Regions from separate parts of the Methylobacterium sp. E-025 genome, predicted to be linked through region 1. Evidence: predicted binding sites of a transcription regulator. Region 1 holds the regulator's gene; each other region holds the start of a gene.
What was found. Region 1 encodes PhoB, which activates phosphate uptake and scavenging genes when phosphate is short. Its sites were predicted from a motif close to TGTCATNNANCTGTCAT; they were not measured.
Positions count from the first base shown of each region.

Region 2: MKK64_RS27760 (inorganic phosphate transporter) is a predicted target of PhoB. The motif match lies at 1,545-1,561, and genes of this name have one in related genera.
Region 3: MKK64_RS11090 (esterase-like activity of phytase family protein) is a predicted target of PhoB. The motif match lies at 1,909-1,925, and genes of this name have one in related genera.

Region 1 is NZ_JAKSYR010000071.1:59,013-62,265, forward strand. It holds gene pstB (phosphate ABC transporter ATP-binding protein PstB) at 1-41, shown strand, start outside; gene phoU (phosphate signaling complex protein PhoU) at 74-787, shown strand; gene phoB (phosphate regulon transcriptional regulator PhoB) at 968-1,669, shown strand; gene MKK64_RS07670 (protein-disulfide reductase DsbD family protein) at 1,878-3,253, opposite strand, start outside.
Region 2 is NZ_JAKSYR010000200.1:54,940-58,192, forward strand. It holds gene MKK64_RS27750 (acyl CoA:acetate/3-ketoacid CoA transferase) at 1-162, opposite strand, end outside; gene rsgA (ribosome small subunit-dependent GTPase A) at 445-1,476, shown strand; gene MKK64_RS27760 (inorganic phosphate transporter) at 1,614-3,251, shown strand.
Region 3 is NZ_JAKSYR010000090.1:8,741-11,993, reverse strand. It holds gene hpnH (adenosyl-hopene transferase HpnH) at 603-1,766, shown strand; gene MKK64_RS11090 (esterase-like activity of phytase family protein) at 2,019-3,253, shown strand, end outside.

The DNA of each region.
Region 1 (3,253 bases):
TGCGCCAGACCCAGGACTACATCACCGGCCGCTTCGGCTGAGCCGCACCCGGATCGTTCGAGGACCCACGCCCATGCCCGGCCACATCGTCACGTCCTACGACACCGACCTCGAAGACCTGCGCCGCTCGATCTCCGAGATGGGCGGCGTCGCCGAGAAGATGATGACCGAGGCGACCGACGCGCTCGTCCGCCGCGACACCCAGCTCGCCCAGGCGGTGATCGTCGCCGACAAGCGCCTCGACACGCTGCAGCGCGAGATCGAGGAGCGCGCGGTGCTGCTCATCGCCCGGCGCCAGCCGATGGCGATCGACCTGCGCGAGACGATCTCGGCGATCCGCGTCTCGGGCGACCTCGAGCGCATCGGCGACCTCGCCAAGAACATCGCCAAGCGCGTCGTCGCGATCAGCGACCAGGCCCAGGCCCAGAAGATCGTGCTCGGCGTGCAGCACATGAGCGACCTCGTCCAGGAGCAGCTCAAGGACGTGCTCGACGCCTATGCCAGCCGCGACGTCAACGCGGCCCACAACGTGTGGGAGCGGGACGGCGAGATCGACGCGCTGTACAACTCGCTGTTCCGCGAGCTGCTGACCTACATGATGGAAGACCCGCGCAACATCTCGTTCTGCACGCATCTTCTGTTCTGCGCCAAGAACGTCGAGCGCATCGGCGACCACACCACCAACATCGCCGAGACGATCCACTACCTGTCCACCGGCGAGAACCTCGCGGGCGACCGCCCGAAGAACGACGCCTCGAACTACGCGACGGTGGCACCGGGCGCCTGAGGGCTGCCGTCTCCTCCCCTCCTCCTCTGCGCGGGGAGGGTGGGCCTCGCGTGAGCGGGGGTCGGGAGAGGGGAGCGACCGCTCCGGATACGGCGCTCCCCTCTCCCGACCCGCTTCAGGGGGAGGGAGGTCCGTGGCGATGGATGAGAAAGTCGGGCGGTCCGCCCGGGAGTGCCCTGCATGCGTACGCGGATCCTGATCGTCGAGGACGAGGAGGCGCTGACCACCCTCCTGCGCTACAACCTCGAAGCCGAGGGCTTCGAGGTCGATTCCGCCGCCCGCGGCGACGAGGCCGAGCTGCGCCTGCAGGAGCAGGTGCCCGACCTGATCCTGCTGGACTGGATGCTGCCGGGGCTCTCGGGAATCGAGCTGTGCCGCCGGGTGCGGGCGCGGCGCGAGACGGTGTCCCTGCCGGTCATCATGCTTACCGCCCGCGGCGAGGAGGGCGACCGCATCCGCGGCCTCGGGACGGGGGCCGACGACTACATCGTCAAGCCGTTCTCCGTGCCGGAACTGCTGGCGCGCGTCCGCGCGCTGCTGCGGCGCGCCAAGCCCAGCCACGTCGCGAACCTGCTGGAAGCCGGCGACATCGAGCTCGACCGCGACAGCCATCGCCTGCGCCGGGCCGGCGGCGAGATCCACCTCGGGCCGACCGAGTTCAAGCTGCTCGAGTTCCTGATGCAGAGCCCCGGCCGGGTCTATTCCCGCGAGCAGCTCCTCGACGGCGTATGGGGCCACGACGTCTACATCGACGAGCGCACCGTCGACGTGCATGTCGGCCGCCTGCGCAAGGCCCTGAACCGCGCCGGCGAGACCGACCCGATCCGCACCGTCCGCGGCTCGGGGTACGCCTTCGACGAGACGTTCTCGGGCGAGGATTGAGTTCGGCTTTCGGTGGACGGCTCAAGCGATCGCAACGATCCGCGACCTGCCGTGGGTCCCTTCTTTCATGGGGAGAAGGACAGGATGAGGGGCGTGAGTCATCCGGGTCGGTCACGCCCCTCACCCCAACCCTTTCCCCATGGGAGAGGGAGCCGTCGCGCACACTGAAGTGATTTCAGTCCTACGAAAATTATATTTTTACCAAGCTTCAGGGGACCTTCGTCCCCCCGCCGTCGAGCTTCGCGCTGCGGCCCGTCGCCTTCACGGCGTCCAGCGCGCTCAGCATCGTCCCCTCGGTGAGGATCTGCGGCAGCACCGTCGGCTCTCCGGCACCCGCGTAGAGCAGGTAGAGTGGCACGCCGCTCCGGCCGTGGCGCTCGAGCAGGCGGGTGATCTCCGGGTTCTGGTTGGTCCAGTCGCCCTTGAGATACGTGACGTCGCGCGCGCGCATCGCCGCGCCGACCGCCGCCGTCCCGAGCGAGGTGCGCTCGTTGACCTGGCAGGTGATGCACCACGCCGCCGTCATGTCGACGAAGACCGGCCGGCCGCTCGCCAGCAGCGCGTCGAGGCGGGCCTGCGTGAACGGCTCGATCCCCTCGGCCCGGGCCTGAGCCCCCGGTGCGACGCGGTCGTGATCGAGGGTGAGGGCGAGCCCCGCCACGCCGGCGACGGCGAGCACCGCGAGGCCGCGGGCGAGCTGCGCCCGGACCAGCCGCGCGTCGCGGCCGAGCTCCCACGCCCAGGCGGCGAAGCCCATCAGCACCAGCCCGATCAGCGCCGCGAGCAGGCCCTGCGGCCCGACCTGCTGCGCCAGCACCCAGACCAGCCAGGCGACCGTGGCGTAGATCGGGAAGGCGAGGGCCTGCTTCAGCACGTCCATCCACGCGCCGGGTCGGGGCAGCGCGCGCAGCGCCGGCGGCCACAGGGTGAGCGCCAGGAAGGGCAGGGCGAGGCCGAGGCCGAGGCTCGCGAACACGACGAGGCCGGCAGCGGTCGACTGCGTCAGCGCGAAGCCCACGGCCGAGCCCATGAACGGGGCGGTGCACGGCGTCGCCACGACCGTCGCGAGCACGCCGGTGAAGAACGAGCCCTGGAGCCCGGCCCGCCGGGTCAGCCCGTCGCCGAGCCCGGACAGCCGCCCGCCGAGGTGAAGCATGCCCGACAGGCTCAGGCCCATGGCGAAGAGCAGGTAGGCCAGCGCCGCCACCACGGTCGGCGATTGCAGCTGGAAGCCCCAGCCGATCCCGGCGCCGCCCGCCTTCAGGGCGATCAGCAGCGCGGCCAGCGCCAGGAAGGCCGCCAGCACCCCCGCGGTGTAGGCGAGCCCGTGCAGCCGGACCCGCGCCGGCGCCTCGCCGGAATGCCTCACCAGGCTCAGCACCTTGATCGACAGCACCGGGAAGACGCAGGGCATCAGGTTGAGGATCAGGCCGCCGAGCAGCGCGAGGCCGGCCGCGGTCCACAGGGTCAGCGCCTCGGCCGGGTCGGTGCGCGCCACCGCCGGCGCCGCGATCGGCATCGCGCTGCCGCCGGCGAGCGGCGCCTCCTCGCCGAGCGCGAAGGCCTGCCGAACGAGGCCCCCGC
Region 2 (3,253 bases), on a different contig from region 1:
GGTGAGGTTGCCGGGCGCGCCGGTCTCGACGAAGCGCTTCTCCAGGGCCGCGTGCAGCGCCTCGGGGATGCAGCTCTGCACGAAGCCCGTCGTCGTGACGACGTCGTCGGTGCGGATGAGGGCGATCGCCTCGTCGGCGCTGACGATCTTGTTCTTCTTCACGCGACTCTCCCTGCCGACGACCGTTCCGGTCTTGCGGCCACTGCCTTGCGGCGCCTGTTGGCTCAGGCTCTATTCTTGACGGACCGCGACGGCTCGGCTGCGCGGGACCGCTCGGGGGGAGGTTAGGGCAAGCCAAGGCTGCCCTGCAAACGAACATTATTTGTCGCGACGTTGAAATTAACTCGTTCTTCCACGCGCAGAATATTGAATTCAAACCCTGCGCCTTCGGCATCCCACGGCGCTTCCGCACGCGCGCGGCTCACTGGTCAGCCGGCCGGCGCCGTGTCATGGGCTGAAGCCGTGACCGATGATCCCCACGCCCTCCGCGCCGCAGAAGCGGCCAGCCTCGGCTGGTCCGGCTTCTTCGAGGACCAGTGCGAGGCCGCCGATGCCGGCTTCGCGCCGATGCGGATCGCCCTGGTCCACCGCTCCCGGCTGACGGCGCTGTCGGCGGCCGGCCCCGTCGAGCTGATCCTGCCGGTCCATGCCAGCACCGGCGACGTCACCGTCGGCGACTGGGTCCTGGCCGATCCGCGGACGCTGACCCTGCACCGCCGATTGTCGCGGAGGACCGTGCTGCAGAGGCGCACCGAGGGCGGCAAGGTCCCGCAGGCCGCGGCCGCCAACGTCGACACCCTGTTCGTCGTCACCTCGTGCAACGCCGACTTCAACCCGGCCCGCCTGGAGCGCTACCTCGCCCTGGCCAACCAGGGCGGCACCGACCCGGTGATCCTGCTGACCAAGGCCGACCTGACCGACGACGTCGAGGCCTACCGCCGGCAGGCCGCCGCCCTCCAGCGCGGGCTGTCGGTGGTCGGCGTCAACCCGCGCCGCCCGGACGCCGCGGCGGCGCTGGCGCCCTGGTGCGGGCCCGGGCAGACCGTCGCGCTCGTCGGCTCGTCCGGCGTCGGCAAGTCGACGCTCGTCAACACCCTGGCCGGGCCCGGCCAGGACGCGCCGCAGGAGACCGGCGCGATCCGGGAGCACGACGCCAAGGGGCGCCACACCACGACGGGGCGCTCGCTGCACGCGATGGCGGGGGGCGGCTGGGTGATCGACACGCCGGGGATGCGCACGCTCCACGTCAGCGACGCCGCGGAGGGAATCGACACGCTGTTCGCCGAGATCACCGAGCGCGCGCCCGACTGCCGGTTCCGCGACTGCACCCACGCGCACGAGCCGGGCTGCGCGGTGCAGGCCGCCATCGCCGACGGAACCCTCGACCCCGACCGCCTGGACCGCTGGCGCAAGCTCGTCGCGGAGAATCGCGACAAGACCCCGGCCACGGCGCCGCGGCGCCCGCGCAGGCACTGAGCGCTCGACCGGTATTCGCCGCCTCGTGACCGGGTCGTCCGGCGCGGATCGTCTGTCCTTTCGCGCGCCGTCACCGGACCGTCACGCACGCGACCTATCCGAAGGCGTTCGAAGTCCGATCGCCGTCGAGATCCGTCATGTCCGATTCTGCCCGCCTGACACCGCACCTGTCGGGCGCCGAACCGAGGCGGCGCCCGGGTCCGACGCTCGATCGCGGCCTGCATCCGGGCGGGATCGTCGCGTTCCTGCTGATCCTGGTGGCGGGCCTGGTCTACGCCGGCGTCAGCCTGATCACCGACATGAACGCGGTCGGCCAGACGCCGCTGGCGATCGGCGCCTTCGTGCTCCTCGGCCTCGCTCTGCTGATCGCGCTGGCCTTCGAGTTCGTGAACGGCTTCCACGACACCGCCAACGCGGTGGCGACCGTGATCTACACCCACTCGATGCCGCCGCTCGTGGCGGTGATCTGGTCCGGCGCCTTCAACTTCCTCGGCGTGATGCTGTCCTCGGGCGCGGTGGCCTACGCCATCGTCACGCTGCTGCCGGTGGAGCTGATCCTGCAGGTCGGGTCGGGCGCCGGCTACGCAATGATCTTCGCGCTGCTCATCGCCGCAATCGTCTGGAACCTCGGCACCTGGGCCTTCGGCCTGCCGAACTCCTCGTCGCACGCGCTGATCGGCTCGGTGATCGGCGTCGGGCTGGCCAACCAGCTGATGGCGCCGGAAGGCTCCGCGACCTCGGGCGTCGACTGGGCCCAGGCGCTCGGCGTGTTCAAGGCGCTGCTGTTCAGCCCGCTCATTGGCTTCGTCGCGGCGGCCCTCCTGCTGCTGGCGCTCAAGCTCACCGTGCGGCGCAAGGACCTCTACGAGGCGCCCGAGGGCGACACGCCGCCCCCGCTCTGGATCCGTTCGCTGCTGATCCTGACCTGCACGCTGGTCTCGTTCTTCCACGGCGGCAACGACGGCCAGAAGGGCATGGGCCTCATCATGCTGATCCTGATCGGCGCGGCGCCCACCGCCTACGCCCTGAACCGCACCATGGCCGACGACACGACGCCGGCCTTCATCCAGACCTCGCAGAGCGCCAGCGCGGTGTTCGCGAGCCACGCCGGGACGACGGCCCAGCCCGACGCGGCGGCCGCCCGCAAGCAGGTCTCGGACGCGCTCAAGACCAAGGACCTGAACCAGCCGGCGGTCTACGGCGCGCTCGCGGCCCTCTCCACCGACATCGCCGCCAACGTGCGGAACTACGGTGCGATCAAGCAGGTGCCGGCGGCGCAGACCTCGAACCTGCGCAACGACATGTACCTCGCCGCCGACGCGATCCGGCTGCTGCCGAAGAACGGCGCCAGCTTCTCGGAGGCCGAGGCCGGCACGCTGAAGGCCTATACCGGCCTGCTCAACGACGGCACGCGCTACATCCCGACCTGGGTGAAGGTCTGCGTCGCGCTGGCGCTGGGCCTGGGCACCATGGTCGGCTGGAAGCGGATCGTGGTCACGGTCGGCGAGAGGATCGGCAAGACCCACCTGACCTACGCGCAGGGCGCCTCGGCCGAGCTCGTCGCCGCCGGCACGATCGGGCTGGCCGAGGTCTACGGCCTGCCCGTCTCGACCACCCACATCCTGTCCTCGGGCGTCGCCGGCACCATGGCGGCCAACGGCTCCGGGCTGCAGATGTCGACGGTGCGCAACATGGCGCTGGCCTGGGTGCTGACCCTGCCGGCGGCGATCACCCTGGCGGGCATCCTGTTCTTCATCCTCCGCCACGTCTTCTGAAG
Region 3 (3,253 bases), on a different contig from region 1:
TGCCCTTCGAGGCCGCACGACTCTCACATCTTGTATGCTGCCGGGACGGTTCCCGCGGGACCCGTCGACGGCGCGAGACCTTCGCCACATCCACCCGGTCGCATCGAGGCAGGATCGGACCTGATCGAGACGCGGTCGTCTCACGATGCCGTGTGGCCGAAGACGCGGCGCCGACCCGGTGAACGCACCGGACGACGCGGGATGAGGACGCATCCGAGGCACGATCGTTGCGCCAAGGCCGCAGCGCTCAGTAATCTTGCAGCCCTGCGATTGCAACGCAGCGACCTCCGACGCGGGTGGCTCTCCCCATCGATGTGTGGCGCCGGCGCCGTTTCGCACCGCAATATCACGGGATGCGCCGTTTCGCGGGACTGCCGTCGCATTGCCGACGCATTGGCAGGATGGGGTCCCCCCCGAAGCAGGACGCGTTCGCAGGAACGGCCCTCGGGCTGTGGCGCGGTTGCGTCAGCCCCGCAAACACGCACGCGAAACGGCCCAGGACCGGCCCGTTCAGATCGGTTCCAGGCTAGAGCGCTGGAATTCGAATTTTTTTCACGTTAAGCAGCCCCTTGGTTCGGGGCTACGCAAACAGGAGCCGTATCTTGGGAATCCCCCTCCGGTATGTCGCGACGATCGGCAGCTACATCATCAAGCAGCATCTCACCGGCCGGAAGCGCTATCCGCTCGTGATGATGATGGAGCCCCTGTTCCGCTGCAATCTCGCCTGCGCCGGCTGCGGCAAGATCGATTACCCCGACGAGATCCTGAACAAGCGCCTGCCCGTGGCGGACGCGCTGGAATCCGTGCGCGAGTGCGGCGCCCCGATGGTGGTGATCGCCGGCGGCGAGCCGCTGCTGCACAAGGACCTGCCGCAGATCGTCGAGGGTATCATCGCGCAGAAGAAGTTCGCGATCGTGTGCACGAACGCGCTGCTGCTCGAGAAGAAGATCAAGGAGTACAAGCCGAGCCCGTACTTCACCTGGTCGATCCATCTCGACGGCGACAAGGAGATGCATGACGGCTCGGTCTGCCAGCGCGGCGTCTACGACAAGGCCGTGGCGGCGATTGCCAAGGCGAAGGAGATGGGCTTCCGCGTCACCATCAACTGCACCTTCTTCAACAACTCGTCCTCGGACAAGATCGCCGACTTCTTCGACAGCGTGACCAAGATGGGCATCGACGGCATCACCGTCTCGCCCGGCTACGCCTACGAGCGCGCGCCCGACCAGCAGCACTTCCTGAACCGCAAGGCGACGAAGGACCTGTTCCGTGGCGTGTTCCGCGCCGGCAAGGAGAAGGGCCGCCAGAAGTGGGCGTTCCAGCAGTCGGGCCTGTTCCTCGACTTCCTCGCCGGCAACCAGACCTACCATTGCACGCCCTGGGGCAACCCCACCCGCACCGTGTTCGGCTGGCAGAAGCCCTGCTACCTGCTCGGCGAGGGCTACGCGGCCACGTTCAAGGAGCTGATGGAGGAGACCGACTGGGATTCCTACGGCACCGGCAACTACGAGAAGTGCGCCGACTGCATGGTCCACTCGGGCTACGAGGCCTCCTCGGTGGTCGATTCGGTGCGCAAGCCCTGGAAGCCGCTGATCCACGCCATCCGCGGGATCAAGACCGAGGGCGAGATGGCCCCCGAGGTCAGCCTCGAGAACCAGCGCCCGGCAGAGTTCGTGTTCTCCCGCAACGTCGCCCAGAAGCTCTCCGAGATCAAAGCCTCCGGCGTCGACACCAAGCGCGAAGCCCGCAACCGCACCGCGGCCTGACGGCTCGGCCACGCGCATTCGAGGAGGCCCGCCCGGGAAACCGTGCGGGCCTCCTTCGTTTCGTCGAGGCTCGGTGGAGCGTCGTGCCTTTCGCGACACGGTGCCTGCAGCCGACCCAACGCAGGACAAATATCCTTCCTGCCGTCACCGGGCCGTCACGCCCGATCCCTAGCTGCGGCTCAGCTCGAGTGGCTGGGGGATCCCGCGATGGTGACACGGTACGGCGCGGCGCGAGCCGTGGGCTCATTCGGCGTGGTCGCATTTTTGGCGGGCGCGGCCTCGGCCCAGGCGATCCGCACGCCGAACCTGACGACGGCCGACGGCCCGGTGGCGGTGACGGTCGGCGATGCGACCGTCGTGAACCAGGGTCTCCAGGGCGTCGGCCGGCTGCCGGCCACCACCCGCGACTTCCTCGGCGACACGCTGGGCTCGTTCTCCGCGCTCGCGATCGACCTCGCCAGCTGGCGGCGCTCGGGGGCCACCTACAGCGGCACGCTCTACACGCTGCCCGATCGGGGCTACAACGATCCGAGCGGCGGGCTGTTCTCCGATTACGCCGGCCGGCTGAACCGCTTCAATCTCAGCTTCACGCCCGATCCCGGCGCGGGCCTGCCGCAATCGACCGCCTCCCAGCGGCAGATCGCGATCGTGCCGAACGGCGGCATCGTGCTCACCGACGCCAACGGCCGGCGCTTCAGCGGTCTCGATCCGGCCTCCGGCACCACGACCCAGCTCGGCGCGGTGCTGCCTTCGGCGGCGAGCGAGCCGAGCGCAGGCCGGATCAGCCTCGATGCGGAAGGTCTCGCGCGGCGACTCGACGGCTCCTTCTACGTCAGCGACGAGTACGGGCCGAACATCTATTACTTCAGCGCCGGCGGGCAGCTTCAGGGCGTGCTCGGCGTGCCCGACGCGATCCGGCCGCGCACGGCCGGGGCGCTCGACTTCAACTCGATCAACCCGCCCGACACCGGCCGACGCAACAACCAGGGCTTCGAGGCGCTGTCGCTGGCCCCCGACGGCCGCAGCCTCGTCACCATCCTGCAGAGCGCCACGCTCCAGGATTCCGGCCCGAATCAGCAGCAGCGCAACAACACCCGCATCCTGATCTACGACCTCGCCGGCAGCGCGGTACCGGCCGCGCCCGCGCGCGAATACGTGCTGCAGCTGCCGACCTACCGCGACACCGGCAACGGCGGCGCGCCGAACCGGACGGCGGCACAGAGCGACATGCTGGCCCTCAACGACACCCAGTTCCTCGTGCTCTCGCGCGATTCGAACGGGCTCGGCACCGGCAACACCACGCCGATCGTCTACAAGAGCGTCCTGCTGGTCGACATCGCGCAGGCCACAAACATCGCCGGCACCCCCTACGACGGGGCCACCCCGATCTCGCCGGGGGGCACCCTGCGGCCCGGGGTCCAGCCGGCGCAGACGACCGAGATCGTCAACCTGCTGAACCCGGTCCAGCTCGGGCGCTTCGGCATGTA